Regions from separate parts of the Allobosea sp. 124 genome, predicted to be linked through region 4. Evidence: predicted binding sites of a transcription regulator. Region 4 holds the regulator's gene; each other region holds the start of a gene.
What was found. The regulator PhoB, encoded in region 4, activates phosphate uptake and scavenging genes when phosphate is short. The targets are predictions, from matches to a motif close to TGTCATNNANCTGTCAT.
Positions count from the first base shown of each region.

Region 1 (5,245 bases), 1.4 Mb from region 4:
TGTCGACCACCGGGTCGACGGCGAAGATCTTGCCCTGGAAGTCCCGCCCCGGCACCGCGTCGACCTTGAGGCTGATCGTCAGGCCGAGCTTGACCTGGGCCAGGAAGATCTCGGGCACGCGGAAATCGACCTTGATCGGATCGATATTGGTCAGCGTGATCAGTTGCTTGCCGACGGAGACATAGTCGCCGACGCTGACCGAGCGCAGCCCGACCACCCCGCTGAACGGCGCCATGATCGCCGACTGCGCGAGCTTCGCCTGGGAAAGCTGAACCCGCGCCTCGGCCGCCGCGAGCTTCGCACTCGCCTCGTCGAGCGCGACCTGCGTGCCGACGCCGCGCTGGCTCAGCGAACGGTTGCGCTCGAAGGTGTCGCGCGCGAGACCGAGATCGGCCTGCAATTGCTTCAGTTCCGCATCCAGGATCGCGGTGTCCAGCTTGACCAGCAATTGGCCCTTCTCGACACGCTCGCCCTCCTTGAAGCCGAGCGCGATGACGCGGCCGGCGATCTCCGGAGCGATCACCACGGATTCGTCGGCGGCCAGCGTGCCCAGCGCCTCGACCTCCTCATTGACGGTCGCCCGTTCGATCTTGGTGACCTCGACGGGCACGCCGGCGGCGCGCGCGGCAGGAGCCGCCGTCTGCACGGGCGGGGGAGCCGGCTTGAAGTGGCGATAGCCGTAATAGCCTCCGCCAGCCAGGCCGAGGATCACGAGCAGGAAGGCAAACCGCTTCATAGAACTGGACGCTCCGGTGTTGCGTGGGTATCTTAGACTGGACGGTCCAGTTTGATAAGAGGCTCGATGGGCGGCAGTATGACAGGCTCGACCGCGGGGGGAACTTCCGCGACAACCGTTACAGATGCAAGACGCTTGCCGTCCGACAAGGCGCGCCCGGACAAGCATGATGCGATCACGCGGGCCGCCTCCGAGATGTTCCTCGCCGACGGCTTCGACCGGGTCAGCCTCGACCAGATCGCCCAGCGCGCCAGCGTATCGAAGCAGACCATCTACAGCCATTTCGCCGACAAGGAAGCGCTGTTCAAGGCGATCTGCACCGAACTGACTGAGAAACTTACGATTCCGCTGCGCAAATCCGTGGCGGAAGGCGACCTTCGCAGCACCCTGACCCGGCTGGGCGAGGATGCGCTGGCGATGATGCTGCATCCGGCCTCGCTCGACCTCCACCGCCTGGTGATGAGCGCCGCCGCGCGCTTCCCCGAACTCGGCCGCGTCGCCTATGAGGCGGGCGCGATGCGCATGATCGACGACCTTTCGGCTCTCCTGGTGCAGCGTTCACAAATCGGTGATGGCCTCGCGACGCCGCGCGATCCGGATCAGGCCCGCATGCTGGCCGAGCAGTTCATCGGGATGCTGCGCGGATTCCACCAGGTCCGCGGCCTGTTGAACATCGAGCCGGCGACCGCCGCCGGGCGCCGCGCCTATGTCCGGGCCTGCGTCGATCTGCTGCTGCGCGGCGCCTGACATCGCACCCGCCGCCGATGACGTGCCGCAGGTCCGGCTGTCACCGGCCTGTCATCTGCGCTGGCTAGCTGTCTCGCATCACAGAGCATGAACCCGAAGGCGGCGAGCTGCGTTCGGGCCAGTGTCATGCTCGTCCCGCAAGCGAGAACGCCGTCATGCTGCGCATCGAAGGCCTGACCAAGCGCTTCGGCGGCAAAGCCGCCGTCGACGACGTCACGCTCTCCATTCCCAGGGGCGAGATGGTCGGCATCATCGGCCGGTCCGGAGCCGGCAAATCGACGCTTCTGCGGATGCTCAACCGCCTGACCGATCCGAGCGAGGGCCGCATCGTCTCCGGCGACCGCGACGTCACCGCCCTGAAGGGCGCGGCCCTGCGTGGCTGGCGTCGCGATACGGCAATGATCTTCCAGCAGTTCAACCTCGTCGGCCGACTCGACGTCCTGACCAATGTCCTGCTCGGCCGGCTCAATCATCGCTCCACCGCGCTGACACTGGTCAAGAGCTTCTCCCGCGATGACAAGATCCGCGCCATCGCCGCGCTCGAGCGGCTCGACATGGGCCATCTCCTGGCCCAGCGCGCCGAGACCCTGTCAGGCGGCCAGCAGCAGCGCGTCGCCATCGCACGCGCTCTGGTGCAGGAGCCGACGGTCATCCTCGCCGACGAGCCCATCGCCTCGCTCGACCCGCGCAACACCCAGGTCGTGATGGACGCGCTTTTCCGGATCAACCGCGAGGACGGCATCACCGTCGTCTCGAACCTGCATCACCTCGATATCGCGTCGAAATACTGCGACCGGCTGATCGGCATGGCTGCCGGCAAGGTCGTCTTCGACGGCCCGCCCCACCAGCTCACCAGCGAGGTCGCGGCGAAGCTCTACGGCATCGAGGCCAAGGATGCCGGCGCCGAGGCGCTCGATCAGCTCGACGCCATCGCCAGCGAAGAAGCCCAGCGCGCCAAGCGAAACGTCGCCTGAGCGCGCGGCTCCGACCCTTTCACCTTCGCCGAAGCCTGAAGATCACCATCATTACCGACTGTAACAGGAGCAAACCATGCTGACCCGTCGTCATACCTTCACGCTCGCGGCTGCCGGCCTCGCCGCCTCGCTCGCCGCCCCCGCCTTCGCTCAGGACTGGAAGGCGAAATATCCCGAGATCGTCTTCGCGATCATCCCCGCCGAGAACGCTTCGGGCGTCGTCGAGCGCTACACCCCCTTCGTGAACTACCTCGCCAAGGAGCTCGGCACCAAGGTCACGCTGCGCATCGCCAGCGACTATGCCGCCCTGATCGAGGGCCAGCGCGCCGGCAACATCCATATCGGCATGTACGGCCCCTCCTCCTTCGCCCGCGCGCTGATGACCGGCGCCAAGATCGACGCCTTCGCCATCGAGACCAACCTCGACGGCACCAAGGGCTACTACTCCGTCTTCTATGTGAAGAAGGACTCGCCCTATCAGAAGATCGAGGACCTGAAGGGCAAGAACCTCGGCCTCGTCGATCCCAACTCGACCTCGGGCAACAACGTCCCGCGCTTTGCGCTCGACGGCATGAAGATCGAACCCGAGACCTATTTCGGCAAGGTCGTCTACACGGGCAGCCATGAGAACGCGGTCATCGCGCTCGGCCAGGGCACCGTCGACGTCGCCGCCAACTGGTGGAACGACGAGCAGGAATCCAACCTCCTGCGCATGGCCCGCAAGAACATGGTCAAGGCCGAGGATTTCCGGATCATCTACAAGTCCGAGCAGATCGTGAACTCGCCGATGGCCTATCTCAACGACATGCCGGTCGAACTCAAGACGAAGATCCGCGACGCCGTCCTGAACCTGAACACCAAGGACAAGGTCGCCTTCGACAAGATCTACGAAGGCAAGCAGGGCCCGCTCGTCGCCGTCGACAACAAGGCCTACGACCCGATCATCGAGCTGAACAAGTTCGTCGACGCGCTTCGCAAGAAGAAGTCCTCGTAAGACGCCATCACGTCATGCTCGGGCTTGATCCGAGCATCTCTCCCAAGAGCTTCTCGGGTCCGCGCCAGGCGCGGCCCGAGAATGACGCTTCCTCCTGCGACGGACCGCGTCCATGACCCTCGCGATCGACCGCGACGACCCAGCCATTCGCGCCCATGCCGCGGCCTATGCCGGCGCCATGGCGGCCAAGCGTCGTCACGCGCTGCTCGGCGCCGCCGTCTTCGCAGCCCTGGTCTGGCTCGCGGCGCTGGGCTCCGAGGTCGATCCCGGCAAGTTTGTCGAGAACGCCTGGCGCTTCCCGAAATACATCCTCGAGACCGTGCCGGTGCTGCGCTGGAACAGCCTTGGCGCCGACATCGCCGAATGGTTCTGGGGCTGGAAGGGCTGGCTCAAACTGCTCTGGCAGACCATCCTGATCGCCTATACCGGCACGATCCTGGGCACGATCGGTGGCTTCCTGCTCTGCTTCGTCGCGGCCGCCAATCTCGGCAAGTCCGGCTGGCTTCGCTTCGCGACCCGCCGCTTTCTCGAATTCTGCCGCACCGTGCCCGAGATCGTCTTCGCACTGATCTTCGTCATCGCCTTCGGGCTGGGGCCACTGCCGGGCGTGCTCGCCATCGCGATCCACACCATGGGCGCGATGGGCAAGCTGTACTCCGAAGTCGTCGAGAACATCGACATGAAGCCGGTCGACGGCCTGACCGCGACAGGTGCGGGCTGGTGGCAAACCATCCGCTTCGCGGTGGTGCCGCAGGTGCTCTCCAACTTCGCCAGCTATTCGCTGCTGCGCTTCGAGATCAATGTGCGGGGCGCCTCGATCATGGGCTTCGTCGGCGCCGGCGGCATTGGCCAGGACCTGATCGAGGCGATCCGCAAATTCTACTTCACCGATGTCAGCGCGATCCTTCTGCTCATCATCGCCGCCGTGATGCTGATCGACTACGGCACCGAGCGGCTGCGTCATTCCCTCCTCAGCCTGGAGCACGGCAAGTGAGCCTCGCCCTCTCCCCCGCCGAGCAGGCCGCGCTCGTCGCGCGCCGCCAGGCCGCCATCGACGGCTCGCTGAAGACGAAGCTGACCACGGTCGCCGTCGTCGCGGCCATGGTCGGGCTTTTCGCCTATGGCGTCAGCACCTTCGAGGTCACGCTCTGGCGCATCCTGTCGGGCTTCGCCAATCTCGGCACCTTCGTCGTGCTGATGCTGCCGCCCGATCCCGGCTCCTTCGCCCGCGCCATCATCTTCGTGAAGGCGCTGTTCGAGACCATCGCGATCGCCTTCCTCGGCACGATCCTCGCCGCGATCCTCGCCTTCCCGCTCGGCTTCATCGCGGCACGCAACGTCGTTGCCAACAAGATCGTGCATTTCCTCGCACGACGCTCGCTCGACACGGTGCGCGGCGTCGATGCGCTGATCTGGGCGCTGATCTGGATCAATGTCGTGGGACTCGGCCCCTTCGCCGGCATGCTCGCCATCATGACCAGCGACGTCGGCGCCTTCGGCAAACTCTACTCGGAAGCGATCGAATCCGCCGACCGCAAGCCGGTCGAGGGCGTGACCTCGCTCGGCGGCGGCAAGCTGCACGAGATCCGCTTCGGCCTGATCCCGCAGGTGCTGCCGGTGATCGCGAGCCAGGTGCTCTACTACATCGAGTCGAACACCCGCTCCTCGACCATCATCGGCATCGTCGGCGCCGGTGGCATCGGTCTCTATCTGGCTGAGACCATCCGCACGCTCGAATGGCAGCAGGTCTCCTTCCTGATCCTGCTGATCCTCGCCGCCGTCACCGCGATCGAC
Region 1 covers NZ_PZZM01000001.1:2,662,042-2,667,286, reverse strand. Annotated here, with positions in the region: gene C8D03_RS12670 (efflux RND transporter periplasmic adaptor subunit) at 1-736, opposite strand, end outside; gene C8D03_RS26150 (TetR/AcrR family transcriptional regulator) at 872-1,483, shown strand; gene phnC (phosphonate ABC transporter ATP-binding protein) at 1,639-2,457, shown strand; gene phnD (phosphonate ABC transporter substrate-binding protein) at 2,534-3,451, shown strand; gene phnE (phosphonate ABC transporter, permease protein PhnE) at 3,564-4,445, shown strand; gene phnE (phosphonate ABC transporter, permease protein PhnE) at 4,442-5,245, shown strand, end outside.
Region 1: a site for PhoB is predicted at 1,522-1,538, ahead of phnC (phosphonate ABC transporter ATP-binding protein). Genes of this name have one in related genera too.

Region 2 (5,245 bases), 3.1 Mb from region 4:
CATCGTCCTGCAGCAGGGCCTCGACTATCCCGAGGACAGCGCCGGCCGGCGCATGCAGAGCGAGATCCTCGCCGTGCCGGCCTTCTGGACAGTCGGCCAGACGATCGATCATCTCCGCCAGACCGACAATCTGCCCGAGCGCTTCTTCGAGATACTCGTCGCCGATCCGGCCCATCACTTCGTCGGTTCGGTGCCGCTTGACCGGCTGTTGCGCACCCAGCGCCCGGTCGCGATCGCAACCCTCGTCGACGAGGACAGCCGCGCCGTGAAGGCGACCGACGACATCGAGGATGTGGCGCGGCTGTTCCAGCGCTACAATTTGATCGCGGCGCCCGTCATCGACGGTGCCGGGCGGCTCGTCGGCGTCATCACCATCGACGATATCGTCGATGTGATCGAGGACGCCGCCGACGACGACGTCAAGCAGCTCGGCGGCGTCCATGCCGACGAGGAACTCTCGGACCCGGTGCCGAAGATCGCGCGCAGCCGCTTCAGCTGGCTCTTCATCAACCTGGTGACCTCCTTCCTCGCCGCTGCCGTGATGAGCCTGTTCGAGGCGCAGCTCTCCCAGGTCGTGGCGCTCGCGATTCTCGCGCCGGTGGTGGCGAGCCAGGGCGGCAACGCTGCGACGCAGACGATGACCGTCGCGGTGCGGGCGCTCGCGACGCAGGAACTCGGCGCCTGGAACCTGCGCCGCTTCTTTACCCGCGAGATGATCGTCGGTCTGATCAACGGCGTCGGCTTCGCGCTGATCACCGGCGGCGTCGCCGCGCTCTGGTTCGCGAGTCCGGGCCTCGGCGTGGTCATCGCCATCGCGATGGCCTTCAACCTGCTCGCTGCCGCCGTGGCCGGCGTCGCCATTCCGGTGCTGCTCGACCGCTACGAGATCGATCCCGCAATCGCATCGGGAACTTTCGTCACGACCGTCACCGATGTCGTCGGCTTCTTCGCCTTTCTCGGCGTCGCTGCGCTCTGGCTCGCCCAAGGTTGAGACAAGGCGCGCGAGGCAAGACGGGCGGAGGCAAGACGGGCGGAGGCAAGACGGGCGGAGGCAAGACGGGCGGAGGCAAGACGGGCGGAGGCAAGACGGGCGGAGGCACGTGGGCTGAGGCACGATGGGCCGAAGGCGGTGCGCGAATTCCGTTAGCGTAAACGGGCCGTCAAGTTTTCTCCACGATCTTGCGCGACATGATCCTTCGCCGCATGACCATCGTGAAGCCCGCAACTTTCCTCGCCGCCGCCGCCCTCGCGGTCCTTGGCGGCTGCGTGGCCATGGAGGGTCACTACCCCGCCAAGGGCGACGCGCGCCCGCATCCGGGCGTGGCGCAGGCGCACAGCTACCCGATCCACGGCATCGACATCTCGCGCTGGCAGGGCGACATCGACTGGACCGCCGTGAGGGGCGCCGGAACCCGCTTTGTCTACATGAAGGCGACCGAGGGCGGCGACCATGTCGACCCCGCCTTCCTGCGCAACTGGGAAGGCGCGCGCCGTGCCGGCATCCCGCGCGGCGCCTACCACTTCGTCTACTGGTGCCGCCCGGCCCACGAGCAGGCTGTCTGGTTCAAGCAGCAGATACCCAACGACCCCGATGCCCTGCCCCCGGTGCTCGACGTCGAATGGAACGGCCACTCCAAGACCTGCCCGCAGAAGATCGAGCGGTCGCTGGCGCTTGAGAAGATCAAGCTGATGCTGACCGAGCTCGAGCAGCTCACCGGCAAGAAGCCGGTGATCTACACCGACATCACCTTCCACAAGGAGGTGCTGGAGGGCGAGTTCAACGATTACCCCTATTGGATTCGCTCGACCGCGGCCCTGCCCGAAACGCGCTACGCCAACCGGCCCTGGGCGTTCTGGCAGTTCACCACGACCGGCCGCATTCCCGGCATCAAGGGCGATGTCGACCGCAACGCCTTCTTCGGCAATGACGGCGAATTCGTCGGCTGGCGCACTGGCGAGTTCGACATCGGCACGCGGCGCTGGGACAAGCAGAAGCCCGTGCCGCCGCAGCCGAGCCCGGGCCCCGAACGCCCGGCCGCGCCGACGACCTCTCCGGCCGTCGCGCGGATTCCGGGCAGCGTCGCGCCCATCTCTTCGTCCTTCCAGCCGCCGGACGACGAAGTCGCCGAGACCGAGTGAGCGGCTTCCCGTCGGAGCCTGCGTCGGTCGCCGGCCCTCCCCGGTTAACCAAAGCTGAAACAAGCCCGGCGCATTCGATCCAAATCTAACCGGCCCTTAACCACGACCTCCCCATCTCGGAGGGCGACGCAGGAGAAGGAGATGCCGGTGCGATCGAGGATTCTGGAGCGGACGACACTCGGCGCGCTGGCGCTTGGCGGCCTGCTGACCTGCCTGGCCGCGCCCGCCGCTGCGCTCTATCCCAAGAAGAGCGACTCCGCCCCCCATCACGGCGTCCGCGATGCGCGTCGTCAGGCGATCCAGGGCATCGACGTGTCGCGCTGGCAGGGCGAGATCGACTGGAACCAGGTCAGGGACGCCGGCACCCGCTTCGCCTTCATCAAGGCGACGGAAGGCGGCGACCATCTCGATCCGAGCTTCAGGCAGAACTGGGCCGAGGCGAAGAAGGCGGGCGTCGCCCGCGGCGCCTATCATTTCGTCTGGTGGTGCCGGCCGGCCAGGGAGCAGGTGCGCTGGATGAAGCGCCACATCCCGCGCGACAAGGACGCCCTGCCCCCGGTTCTGGACGTGGAGTGGCAGAACGGCTCCCAATGCACCCGCAAGGTCTCGCGCGAGGATGCACTGGAGAAGATGCGCATCATGCTCGCGGCGCTGCACGAGCACACCGGCAAGAAACCGATCATCTACACAGACATCAATTTCCACGAGGACGTGCTCGAGGGCGAGTTCAACGACTACCCTTACTGGCTGCGCTCCACGGCCGCGCCGCTGCGCCATCGCTACAAGCGCGAACAGTGGGAGTTCTGGCAATTCACCACCACCGGCCGCGTGCCCGGCATCACCGGCGACGTCGATCGCAACGCCTTCTTCGGCACCGAGCAGCAGTTCTTGGCCTGGCGCGAGGGGCGCTTCGACATCGGCGCCCGCAAATGGCATGGCGGCGAGCCGAAAGTCGCGAGCCAGAGGCCGCCCGCGACCTCGGCCGGCTCGCGCGCGCCGAAGGCAGCCGGCGCCACGCCGCTGCGCCTCGCCCCGCCAGCCGGGATTCCGCAGCGCACCGCGCATAACGATTGACGCCGCCGGCAGGATGATCTCGTCGAACGGGCGACGTCATCCTGCCGGCACTGTCATCGAACCGTCATCGCGCGGGCGCAGGGCTCGCGGCCTCGCCAGCCCGTTCGCCGATCAGCAGCCCGATGACCTCCCCGACCGCCATTGCCGATGCGCAATCCCGCCTGGGCATCGTCTGGGCCTATCGCTTCGATGGCGAGGGCGTGCCCGCGCTGATCGAACGCGAGAGCGTTCCCGGCGTCGATCCCGCCGAAGGCTTCGTCTGGATCCATCTTGACCTCGTCCACAGCCGCGCCAAGGCCTGGATCACCGAGCAGCCCTGGCTGCCGGCAGGCGCCGAGGAGATGTTCGTCTCGCCGGAAAGCCATCAGCGTCTCGACCATTCCGCCGGCCTGGTCTGGGGCGTCTCCCATGACCTCGTCCGGGACATCGCCTCCGACTCGGACAGGGTCGGTGCACTCTACTGGATCGTCGGCGAGCGGCTGCTGCTGACAGGGCGGCGCGACGCATTGCAGTCGATCCGGCTCGCTGCCGACGCGCTGAATCGCGGCGAGGAGGTCGGCAGTCCGGTCCTGCTCTTCGAGCAGATCATCGAATACATCATCGACGACGTGGCCAACGCGGTCGTGCGGCTGATGGATGAAACCGACAGCGTCGAGGATCATGTGCTGGCCGACCGCTTCGACGACGCGCCGGCGCAGGTGGGCGCCGTGCGCCGCATGGCGGTGAGACTACACCGCCAGCTCGGGGGGCTGCACCTGCTGTTTCGGCGTTTCGCCGAGACGAATTCCGGCCGCAAGGCGCCCGACGAGGTCAAGGCGGCCGCCGCGCGCCTGCTGCAGCGCATCGACGGGCTCCATCACGACGTCCAGTCGGTGCAGGACCGCGCCAGGCTTCTCCAGGACGAGATGACCGCCCGAACCGCGAGCCAGACCAACCGCCAGCTCTATGTGCTCTCGATCCTGACGGCGCTGTTCATGCCCGCGACCTTCATCACCGGCCTGTTCGGCATCAATGTGAAGGGCCTGCCCTGGATGGAGCATGATCTTGGAGCGCTCTTCGTTGCCCTCGCCTGCATCTGCGCGGCGCTCCTGACACTGGTCCTGCTCAGGCGCCGCGGCGTGATCGGCGGCTGACGCACCGGCGCTCGTCATCTCTGCGCAGCGATACCAACCCGGTTCGCAGGCCAGCGCACCGACTTGCCTGCACTGACTCAGCGCCATCCGCGCTATAACGCTGGCAACGACGCTTCAGCGTCACGCACAAGCCGGGAGGCCCTCATGCTCGCCAACGCGCCCCGCCCCTTCAATTTCGACCTCGGCGAGACCGCCGACGCGATCCGCGACACGGTCCATGCCTTCGCGCAGGAAAAGGTCGCCCCGCGCGCCCAGGAGATCGACGCGACGAACCAGTTCCCGCGCGATCTCTGGCCGCAGATGGGCGCACTCGGCCTGCATGGCATCACGGTCAAGGATGAGGACGGCGGCTCGGGGCTCGGTTATCTCGAGCATGTCGTCGCGATCGAAGAGGTCTCACGCGCCTCGGCTTCGGTTGGCCTGAGCTACGGCGCCCACTCCAATCTCTGCATCAACCAGATCGCCCGCAACGGCAGCGCCGCGCAGAAGGCGAAATATCTGCCGAAGCTGATCTCCGGCGAGCATGTCGGCGCGCTTGCCATGTCCGAGCCGGGAGCCGGCTCCGATGTCGTCTCGATGAAGACCAGGGCCGTCAAGACCGGCGACCGCTACGTTCTGACCGGCAACAAGATGTGGATCACCAATGGCCCGATCGCCGAGACGCTGGTGGTCTACGCCAAGACCGACCCGGAAGCCGGTTCGAAGGGCATCACCGCCTTCCTGATCGAGAAGGGCATGAAGGGCTTCTCGACCCACCAGAAGCTCGACAAGCTCGGCATGCGCGGCTCCGACACCTGCGAACTCGTCTTCGAGGACTGCGAGGTGCCCGAGGAGAACGTGCTGGGCAGCGTCGGGCGCGGCGTCAACGTGCTGATGTCGGGGCTCGACTATGAGCGCGT
Region 2 covers NZ_PZZM01000001.1:4,366,124-4,371,368, reverse strand. Annotated here, with positions in the region: gene mgtE (magnesium transporter) at 1-991, shown strand, start outside; gene C8D03_RS20780 (glycoside hydrolase family 25 protein) at 1,204-2,139, shown strand; gene C8D03_RS20775 (glycoside hydrolase family 25 protein) at 2,281-3,213, shown strand; gene C8D03_RS20770 (CorA family divalent cation transporter) at 3,336-4,346, shown strand; gene C8D03_RS20765 (isovaleryl-CoA dehydrogenase) at 4,491-5,245, shown strand, end outside.
Region 2: a site for PhoB is predicted at 3,265-3,281, ahead of C8D03_RS20770 (CorA family divalent cation transporter). Genes of this name have one in related genera too.

Region 3 (5,245 bases), 450 kb from region 4:
GCCGAACGCATCACGGAGAGTTCGCACGCATGAGTTTGCTTCTGGCGATGACCGGCTGGCATGTCGAGGATTGGCGCGCGCGCTTCAAGGCGCTGCTGCCGGAGATGCCGATCGTGACGCTCGGCGAGCCATTCGACCGGCGCTCGGTGCATTATGTCGCGAGCTGGAAGCATCCGGAGGGCAGCCTCGCCGGGTTGCCGAACCTGGCGGCGATCTTCTCGCTCGGCGCCGGCGTCGACCATCTCTTCGCCGATACCCGCCTGCCTGACGTGCCGATCGCACGCGTGGTCGACCCCGACCTGACGACGCGGATGAGCGAATATATCGTGCTGCACTGCCTGATCTATCTGCGCCAGCAGCGCCGCTACGATCGCCAGCAGGCCGGAAAGAGCTGGGACGACGACCGCAACCAGCCCGCGGCACGATCCGTCCGTGTCGGCATCATGGGACTCGGCGAACTCGGCCAGGATGCCGCGCGCAAGCTCAAGGTCATGGGCTTCGATGTCGCCGGCTGGAGTCGTTCGCCGAAGACCATCGAGGGTCTGGCAACCTTTTACGCCTCCGACGGCATGGCGGCCTTCCTCGCCCGCACCGACATCCTCGTCAGCCTGCTGCCGCTGACGCCGGAGACGCGGGGCACGATCAACGCCACGCTGCTCGCGGGGCTTACGCAGAACGGGCGGCTCGGCGGGCCGTTCCTGATCAATGCCGGACGCGGCGGGCTTCAGATCGAGGCCGACATCCTGGCCGCGCTCGACGCCGGCACGTTGAAGGGGGCGACGCTCGATGTGTTCGAGACCGAGCCCCTGCTGGCGGAGTCGCGGCTGTGGACCCATCCGGCCGTGACCGTGACACCGCACAACGCGGCGATGTCGGAGCCGGAAGCGATCGCGACGCTGATCGCGGCCCAGATTCGGCGGCTCGAGGCCGGCGAACCGCTGGAGCATGGCGTGGACCCGGCGCGGGGCTATTGACCGGAACGCTCCTCAGAGCGTGATGTTTCTCGGAACCACCGCCGTCATCCCGGGCTCGCCCCGGGATTCATCGGAGCGCTTCGGAGCCTTACGATGGATCCCGGATCGACGCGGCTTCGCCGCTTGTCCGGAATGACGGTCTGTTCCCATGACAAATCAACACGTTCTATTTCTCCAGCGAGGCCTTGAAGGCCTCGCCGTGATCGGAGTGCCAGCGTGACAGCGGCGGACGATTCTCGATGATGTCGCCCATCGCCCAGGCCATGCGCTTCTCGTCGAGTTCGCGGGTCGTCTCCCCATCCGGGCAGAGGATGTAGAAATCGCCGGCGGCGAGGCGTTCCAACATGAAATCGACGGTCTGCTCCGGCGTCCAGGCGCCGACCGGCTTCTCGGTACGGCCCCGCGCCGTCAGCCCGGTGAAGACGAAGCCGGGGATCAGCAGATGAGCGGAGAGCTGGTGGCCTTCGCGCCCGCGCAATTCGTGCTGGAGCGCCTCGGTGAAGACCTTCACCCCGGCCTTGGAGATGTTGTAGGCGGGGTTTCCGGGCGGGGTGGTGATGCCCTGCTTCGAGCCGGTGTTGATGATCAGGCCGGGCTGGCCACCCTCCAGCATCGCCGGCGCGAAGACCTGGGAACCATTGACCACGCCCCAGAGATTGACGGCGAGAACGCGCTGCCAGTCCTCCAGCGGTCCGAAGATCGTGCCGCCGGGCTGGATGCCGGCATTGTTCATCAGGACATGGACCGCGCCGAAGCGTGCGATCACCTCGTCGCGCAGCGCCTCAACGGCAGCGCGATCGGCGACATCGACCGCCCGCTCCAACACCGCGCCGGCGGACCCTGTCAGTTCGGCTGCCGCTGCCGCGAGCACGGCCTCGTTGCGATCGACGAGGACGACGCTCATGCCACGCGCGGCGAAAACGCGAGCGGCCGCCAGCCCGATGCCGGAGGCGCCGCCGGTGACGACCGCGACATGTCCGGGAGCCAGCGCAGGAAGGAATGCCATCGGTTGTGACCTCGTTGCTGTTCGGGAATGCCGACTTTGATGACACGCGATGCCGGCACGATCGTGACGGCCTTGGCCGCTTTCGACACCCGGCCCAGTCGGGATTCCGCCATGGCCCGTGGCCTGCGCCGCATCGTCATCCGACTGTTACCTGCCCGTCTTCGTTGTGAAATCCGGCACCGCCAATCGAGCGGGGTGATGATCCCCTTCAGCCCGGAGTCTTCCATGCGCCTCTCCCTGATCGCGGCCCTGCTGCTGTCCTCCACGGTCCTCGCCGGCGCGCAGGAGGCGCAGAAGGCGTTTCCCGCCAAGCTCCTCGGCCACGCCCTGCTGCCTGCCAACACCATGGTGCCGGCTCCGGCCGACGCGCCTGCCGACCTCAGGATCTCCGGCAAGTTCATCACGCCCGGCCAGCGCGTTGAGGCTGTCGGGAGCGTCATGGGTCTCTCGGGAGGTCGTCCGACCGGGCTCTCGACGCCGTTCCAAGGCCAGCCGGTGCAGGGCTTCTCCGGCATCCGCTCGCTCGGCAATGGCGAGTTCCTGGTGCTGACCGACAACGGCTTCGGCGCCAAGGCGAACTCGCCCGATGCGATGCTCTATTTCCACCGCCTCAAGGCCGATTTCGCGTCGGGCAAGATCGAGCGCAGCGCCACCACCTTCCTGCGCGATCCCGACAAGAAGGTTCCCTTCCGCATCGCCAACGAGGGCACCGAGACGCGCTGCCTGACCGGCTCGGATTTCGATCCGGAATCGATCCAGCCGATCGGCGGCAAATACTGGATCGGCGAGGAATTCGGGCCCTATCTCATCCGCGTCGATGCGACCGGCAAGGTCGAGGCCGTGTTCGAGACGCTCGTCGATGGCAAGCCCGCCCGCTCGCCGGACCATTACGCCGTGACGACTCCGGGCGCTCCGAACCTGCCCGTCGCGTTCAACGTCCGTCGCTCGAAGGGCTATGAGGGCATGGCGCAGTCGCCGGATGGCCGCTTCCTCTACCCGCTGCTGGAAGGCCCGCTCTGGAACGCCGAGACCAAGGGCAATGAGGAGATCGACGGCAAGGAAGTGCTGCGCATCCTCGAATTCGACGTGGCCGCCGAGAAGTGGACCGGCCGCTCCTGGTTCTTCCCGCTCGAGGTCAAGGGCAACGCCATCGGCGATTTCAACATGATCGACGCGACCACCGCGCTGATCATCGAGCGGGACAATGGCGAAGGCACGGCCGACAAGGCCTGCGCCGCCGGCCAGAAGGGCCCGGACTGCTTCCACGACCTCGCCAAGTTCAAGCGCATCGTCAAGATCGAGATGACCGACGCCAATGTCGGCAAGCTTGTGCGCAAGATCGGCTATGTCGACCTGATGACCATCGCCGATCCAGACGGCAAGGCGAAGCAGGGCGCGATCGACGGCGTGCTGCCCTTCCCCTTCTTCACCATCGAGAATGTCGACGTGGTCGACCGCGCCAACGGCATCATCGTCGTCGGCAACGACAACAACCTGCCGTTCTCCTCCTCGCGCGACCCGAAGAAGGCCGACGACAACGAGCTGGTGCTGCTGTCGGTGAAGGAACTGCTCGACGCGAAGTGAGGAGTCGAGCGGTTCCGAGGCCCTGAAACCGCAAAGTCGGCCGCATCCGTCATGCTCGCCACAAGGGCGAGCATGACGAGCCGCCCCGCGCCGTCACACCACCCGCTTGTCGGCCGAATCGCAGAGATCGTTCTGGATGCAGCGGCCGCATTCGGGCCTGAGCGCCTTGCAGGTGTAGCGGCCATGCAGGATCAGCCAATGATGCGCGTGCCGGCCGAATTCGGCCGGCACGGCTTTCTCCAGCCCGAGTTCGACCTGAAGCACGTTCCTGCCCGGAGCAATGCGCAGGCGGTTGGCGACACGGAAGACATGGGTGTCGACCGCATGGGTGATCTCGCCGAAGGCGATGTTCAGCACGACGTTCGCTGTCTTGCGACCGACGCCGGGCAGGCTTTCGAGATCGGCCCGCGTCGTCGGCACCTCACCTCCGAACGTCTCGATCAGCCTGGCGCAGAGCGCGACGACGTTCTTCGCCTTGGTCCGGAAGAGGCCGATCGTCCGGACATGCTCGCGCACGGCGTCCTCGCCCAGCGCCAGCATCTTCTGCGGCGTGTCGGCGATGGCGAAGAGCTTGCGCGTCGCCTTGTTGACGCCGGCATCGGTCGCCTGCGCCGAGAGCACCACCGCGACCAGCAAGGTGAAGGCGTTGACGTGTTCGAGTTCGCCCTTCGGTTCGGGATTGGCGGCACGGAAGCGCTCGAAGATCTCGCGGACGCCGGCTGCGCTGCGGGCGCGCGGCTTCGTGATCTTCGCCGCCGCCGGGGCGCGGGGCCTGGGCCTGTTCTCTCGCGTCATCGGGGCGTTATAGTGCGACCATGAACCTCGGCAAGCGCGATTCAGGAGCGCCTGATGACGACGCCTCGGCAGCCGCCGAGCGCCCCGTCTTCGACGCCACGATCACGCCGCACCGCTCGCTCGGCACGAACGGCTTCCGCCTCGTGATGACTTTGGTCTGCCTCGCCAGCATCGTCTCCTCGATTCCCTTCGTCATGCTCGGCGCCTGGCCTGTCGCCGGCTTCTTCGGCCTCGACGTGGTCGCGTTGTTCATCGCCTTCCATCTGAATTTCCGCCATGCGCGCGCCTTCGAACGCATCGTCGTGACGCCGCTGGAGGTGCTGCTGCGCAAGGTCTCGCATCATGGCCGCGAGGCCGTCTGGCGCTCCAATCCGGCCTGGACGAAGCTCGAGCGCAAGGACGACGAGGACTATGGGCTGCTCGGGCTGAATCTGGTTTCGCGTGGGCGCAGCGTGACGGTCGCGGGGGCGTTGTCGCCGGGCGAACGCGAGGGCTTCGCCGAGGCGCTGGGAGCGGCGCTGGCGAGCGCGAGGCGCGGGACTGATTTCGGCGCGAAGTGATCGCCGCTCAGCGAGAGCGGGCAAGCCAGATGGTGTGGCCGCCGCAATCGGGATCCTCGGCCCTGTGCGCGACGACCTCGAAACCGTGCCCGGCCAGCAGCGCACGATACTCGGATGGGGCGAGGCTGGCGTGATAGAGCGCCTCGCCACTGAAGGAACCAATGGCCTCGCCATGTGAAGGGCCGCTGGTGAACATCAGCGCGGCCCTGTCGCCGGCATGCGCGCGGAAGGCCGGAAACATCCGTCGCTGATCGTCCGCCGTCAGGTGAAAGAAGCTGTCCCAGGCGATCAATCCGCCGTACCGACGGCCCAGTGACAGGCTGCGC
Region 3 covers NZ_PZZM01000001.1:1,713,085-1,718,329, forward strand. Annotated here, with positions in the region: gene deoA (thymidine phosphorylase) at 1-33, shown strand, start outside; gene C8D03_RS07985 (2-hydroxyacid dehydrogenase) at 30-974, shown strand; gene C8D03_RS07990 (SDR family NAD(P)-dependent oxidoreductase) at 1,141-1,980, opposite strand; gene C8D03_RS07995 (esterase-like activity of phytase family protein) at 2,206-3,564, shown strand; gene nth (endonuclease III) at 3,658-4,359, opposite strand; gene C8D03_RS08005 (DUF2244 domain-containing protein) at 4,380-4,919, shown strand; gene C8D03_RS08010 (class I SAM-dependent DNA methyltransferase) at 4,927-5,245, opposite strand, start outside.
Region 3: a site for PhoB is predicted at 2,115-2,131, ahead of C8D03_RS07995 (esterase-like activity of phytase family protein). Genes of this name have one in related genera too.

Region 4 (5,245 bases):
CCGTTCCGCGGCTATTCCGGCTGGGCCGGCGGCGTCGCACTCGGCATCATCGCCATCCCGGTCATCGTGCGCACCACCGAGGACATGCTGCGTCTCGTGCCCGGCCCGCTGCGCGAGGCTGGCGCCGCTCTCGGTGCGCCGCCTTCCGTCGTCATCACCGCGATCACCTGGCGGGCGGCGAAGTCGGGCATGGTCACCGGCATTCTGCTGGCGCTGGCCCGCATCGCCGGTGAGACGGCGCCGCTGATCTTCACCGCGCTGAACAATAATTTCTGGTTCTCGCCCACCCTTTCGGGCGGCGTCTCCAACCTGCCGGTGACGATCTACCAGTTCGCCTCGGCGCCTTACGAGAACTGGCAGCAGCTCGCCTGGGCCGGCTCTCTGATCATCACCATGTCGATCCTGCTGCTCTCAATTGTTGCCCGCCGCATTGTGCGCGGTTCCAAGTGAGCAGTGAAACTGAACCCTCGTCGCGTTCGATCTGAAGGAAAAAGTCGATGCTTTCGACGCTGGAACTAAGCCCCCAAACGCTCGATGCCGACGCCCCCGTGCGGATCGCGGTCAAGAACCTCGATTTCTACTATGGCGAGCACAAGGCGCTGAAGAACATCAATCTCGATTTCCGGGACCGGCACGTCACGGCGCTGATCGGCCCGTCGGGCTGCGGCAAGTCGACCCTGCTGCGCATCTTCAACCGGATTTACTCGCTTTATCCCGAACAGCGCGCCACCGGCGAGATCATGCTCGACGGCCGCAATGTCATCTCCAACGACATCGACGTGAACGAGCTGCGCTCGCGCATCGGCATGGTCTTCCAGAAGCCGACGCCGTTCCCGATGTCGATCTACGACAACGTCGCGTTCGGCATCCGCCTCTACGAGAAGCCGCCGAAGTCGGAACTCGACGACCGCGTCGAAGGCGCGCTGCGCCGCTCGGCCTTGTGGGACGAGGTCAAGGACAAGCTCAAGACCTCCGGCATGGGCCTCTCGGGCGGCCAGCAGCAGCGCCTGTGCATCGCCCGCACCATCGCGCAGAAGCCGGAAGTGATCCTGTTCGACGAGCCGACCTCGGCGCTCGACCCGATCTCGACCGGCAAGATCGAGGACCTGCTGGAGCAGCTCAAGAGCGACTTCACCATCGTGATCGTGACCCACAACATGCAGCAGGCGGCGCGTATCTCGCAGTACACCGCCTTCATGTATCTGGGCGAGGTCATCGAGTTCGCGCCGACCAACACGATCTTCATGAACCCGAACAAGAAGCAGACGCAGGACTACGTCACCGGCCGCTTCGGCTGAACCGCACGCGCTGCACAGGGATAAAACGTCGATGACCGAACATATCGTCCGTTCCTACGATGCCGAGCTCGAGGGCTTGCGCCGCAGCCTTGCCGAGATGGGTGGCATGTCCGAGCGCATGCTCGGCGACTCCACCGTGGCGCTCGTCCGCCGCGACACCACGCTCGCCCAGAAGGTGATCTCGGCCGACCAGCGCCTCGACAACCTGCAGCGCGATGTCGAGGAACGCGCCGTGCTGACCATCGCGCGGCGCCAGCCTCTCGCCAACGACCTGCGCGAGCTGATCTCGGCGATCCGCATCGCCGCGGACATCGAGCGCGTCGGCGACCTCGCCAAGAACATCGCCAAGCGGGCCGTCGCGATCTCCGGCCAGTTTTCGCCGCCGCACCGCGCCGTGGTCGGGCTGGAGCATATGAGCCGGCTCGTCCAGGCCCAGCTCAAGGACGTGCTCGACGCCTATGCGGCCAACAACGAGCAGAAGGCGCTCGAGGTCTGGCATCGCGATGGCGAGATCGACGCGCTCTACACCTCGCTGTTCCGCGAACTCCTGACCTATATGATGGAAGACCCGCGCAACATCACCTTCTGCACGCATCTGCTGTTCTGCGCCAAGAATGTCGAGCGCATCGGCGACCACACCACCAACATCGCCGAGACGATCCATTATCTCGTCACTGGCGAGTCGCTCGACCTGAACCGACCCAAGCTCGACACCACCGACATCAGCGTCGAGGCGGTGACGGGAAACTGAGATAATTTGACTGCGCTGAGGTCTCCCGCGTCATGGTCGGGCTTGTCCCGACCATCCATGTCTTCGCTGCTCGAATGCGGTGTTCAAGATGTGGCTGCTCGCCACGAGGGCGGGCATGACGGTGTGCATCGGCCCAGAGACCGAAATGGAACCGCGCCATGCCCGCCCGCATCCTGATCGTCGAGGACGAGGAGCCGCTGACCCTGCTGCTGCGCTATAATCTCGAGGCCGAGGGCTTCGAGGTCGACAGCGTTGCGCGCGGCGACGACGCCGAGTTGCACCTGCGTGACAACACGCCCGATCTGGTGCTGCTCGACTGGATGCTGCCCGGTCTGTCCGGCATCGAGCTCTGCCGGCGTCTGCGGGCGCGGCGTGACACCGAGCGGGTGCCGATCATCATGCTGACCGCGCGCGGCGAGGAGACCGAGCGCGTGCGCGGCCTCGCCACCGGCGCCGACGACTATGTCGTCAAGCCGTTCTCGCTGCCGGAGCTGATCGCGCGCATCCAGGCGCTGCTGCGCCGGGCCAAGCCCGGCCATGTCGCCGGGCTGCTGACGGCGGGCGATCTCGAACTGGACCGGACGACGCGCCGTGTCCGCCGTTCGGGCCAGGAGCTGCATCTCGGGCCGACCGAGTTCCGTTTGCTCGAATTCCTGATGCAGGCGCCGGGCCGGGTCTATTCCCGCGCCCAGCTGCTCGACGCCGTCTGGGGCCGCGACGTCTATATCGACGAGCGCACCGTCGACGTCCATGTCGGTCGCCTGCGCAAGGCGATCACGCCGGGCGATGCCAAGGACCCGCTGCGCACGGTGCGGGGCGCCGGCTACGCCTTCGACGAGACCTTTGCGCGGGCCTGAACGCGGCCTTTTCCGTCATGCCCGGGCCTGCCCCGAGCATCTCTCCCCCAAGCCTCTCTCTCCCACAAGCCTCTCTCCCACAAGCCTCGCTCCGCGAAAATTCTCGGGTCTGCGCTTCGCCCGGGAAGGACGCTCGTTCACCGCGGCGCTGCGATGATGATCGCTGCGCCGGCGAGGCAGACCAGCCCGCCCGCAATGTCCCAGCGATCGGGCCGGAAACCCTCCACCGCCCAGAGCCAGGCGAGCGACGCGGCGATATAGACCCCGCCATAGGCCGCGAAGGCGCGCCCCGCCGCATCGCTCTCGACCAGCGTCAGCAGCCAGGCGAAGAGCGCGAGGCAGGCCAGCCCTGGCAGCAGCCACCAGACCGGCTTGCCCAGCCGCATCCAGCCCCAGAATGCGAAGCAGCCGGCGATCTCGAAGACGGCGGCGCCAAGATAGGCGGCCATGGTCGGCATGATGGCTCCGATTGTTCTTCCCGGCAGGGTGCGGCAGGTCTAAGCCATGACGCAGTTTTGTTGAACCGCGCGGTCATCCCGGCCGAAGCGCAGCGCAGAGCCGGGATCCATTCCTGACGCTTGCCCGGAAACGCGCTGGCATGCCAGGGCCTTGCCGCTGTCATCCGGGACGATGCGCGATCTCGATGGGTCAATCGCATGTCTGACATCGCCATCATCGGCGCAGGCCCGGCCGGGCTGATCGCGGCGGAGCGGCTCGCGCAGGCGGGCCACCGCGTCACCCTCCACGAGCGGATGGCCTCGCCCGCCCGGAAATTCCTGCTCGCCGGGCGGGGCGGGCTGAACCTGACTCATTCCGAGCCGCTCGACGCCTTTCTCGGTCGCTACGGCGCGGCACGCGACTGGCTCGAACCGGCGATTCGCACCTTCCCGCCGCAGGCGCTGCGCGATTGGGCCGACGGGCTCGGCGCGGAGAGCTTCGTCGGCTCGAGCGGTCGCGTCTTCCCCAGGGCGATGAAGGCCTCGCCGCTGCTGCGGGCCTGGCTCCGGCGGCTGGACGGGCTCGGCGTCCGGCTCGAGGCCGGGCGACGCTGGACCGGCTGGGCGCAGGACGGCGCCCTGAGCTTCGAGGGGCGCGACGGTGCCTTCACCGCCACACCCGATGCGACGCTGCTTGCGCTCGGCGGGGCAAGCTGGCCGCGGCTGGGCTCCGATGGCGGCTGGGTTCCGCTGCTGGCGGAGAAAGGCGTCGCCATCGCACCGCTGCGGCCGGCGAATGGCGGCTTCGCGGTCGACTGGTCTGCAACGCTGCGCGAGCGTTTCGCCGGCGCGCCGCTGAAGCGCATCGTCATCCGCTTCGCCGGCCGCGAGGTTGCGGGTGAGGCGATGCTGGATCCCCATGGCATCGAGGGCGGCGCGATCTATGCCCTGTCTGGACCGCTGCGCGGGGCGATCGACCGCGACGGCTCTGCTGCGATCGCGATTGATCTCCGTCCCGATCTCGACCTCGCGCGGCTGACGGAGAAGCTGGCTAAGCGCCGCAAGGGCGAGACGCTGAGCAACCATCTGCGCAAGGCGGCTGGTCTCTCGGCGGCGGCCGTCGCCGTGCTGCGCGACGCTGCCGGCGGCAGGCTGGACGAAGCGCCGGCCGCGCTGGCGGCGGCGATCAAGGCGACGCCATTGCGGCTGCTCGGCCCGATGCCGATAGCCCGCGCCATATCGAGCGCCGGCGGCATCGAGGCCGCCGGGATCGACCCGCATTTCATGCTGAAGCGCCTGCCGGGCGTCTTCGCCGCCGGCGAGATGCTGGATTGGGAGGCTCCGACCGGCGGCTATCTGCTGCAGGCCTGCCTCTCCACGGGCGTCGCGGCGGCGTCCGGGATGGAGCACTGGCTGGGGACGCGGAAGGAGTGACGCGGAGGCTCCCGGTCCTGTTCGGCCAGGGGTCTCGGGTCCGGGCTTGGCTCTTCCCGAGAATGACGCTGCCCCTTACCGACCTTCCGCCTTCTCAATCGCCTGGTTGAGATCCTGCCATTCATGACAGCGGCCGCAAAGCTGCGTGAGCCTGGCCAGATTGGCCTTGGCGGAGGCCATGTCGCCGGTCTCGATGAACCACTCGCCCTGATATTCGAGCGCCGGCATGAAGGTCGGATCGTAGCGCAGCGCGGCGTCGTAATACTGCTTCGAAACCGGGTAGTTCTTCAGCTTGCGGTGCGAGAAGGCGATCCAGTTCAGCAGCACCGGCGAATCCGGCTTGGTGATCAGCAGCACCATCAGCTTCTCGATTGCCGGAGCGTAGTTCTTTTCCTCGATCCAGCGCCGGGCCTGGCGGTAGTCGGCGTCCTCGTCGAGCACGGTGTAATCCGGCCCGACGGCGAAGGC
Region 4 covers NZ_PZZM01000001.1:1,260,807-1,266,051, reverse strand. Annotated here, with positions in the region: gene pstA (phosphate ABC transporter permease PstA) at 1-450, shown strand, start outside; gene pstB (phosphate ABC transporter ATP-binding protein PstB) at 498-1,298, shown strand; gene phoU (phosphate signaling complex protein PhoU) at 1,330-2,049, shown strand; gene phoB (phosphate regulon transcriptional regulator PhoB) at 2,208-2,906, shown strand; gene C8D03_RS06000 (YnfA family protein) at 3,044-3,364, opposite strand; gene C8D03_RS05995 (TIGR03862 family flavoprotein) at 3,563-4,777, shown strand; gene C8D03_RS05990 (tetratricopeptide repeat protein) at 4,853-5,245, opposite strand, start outside.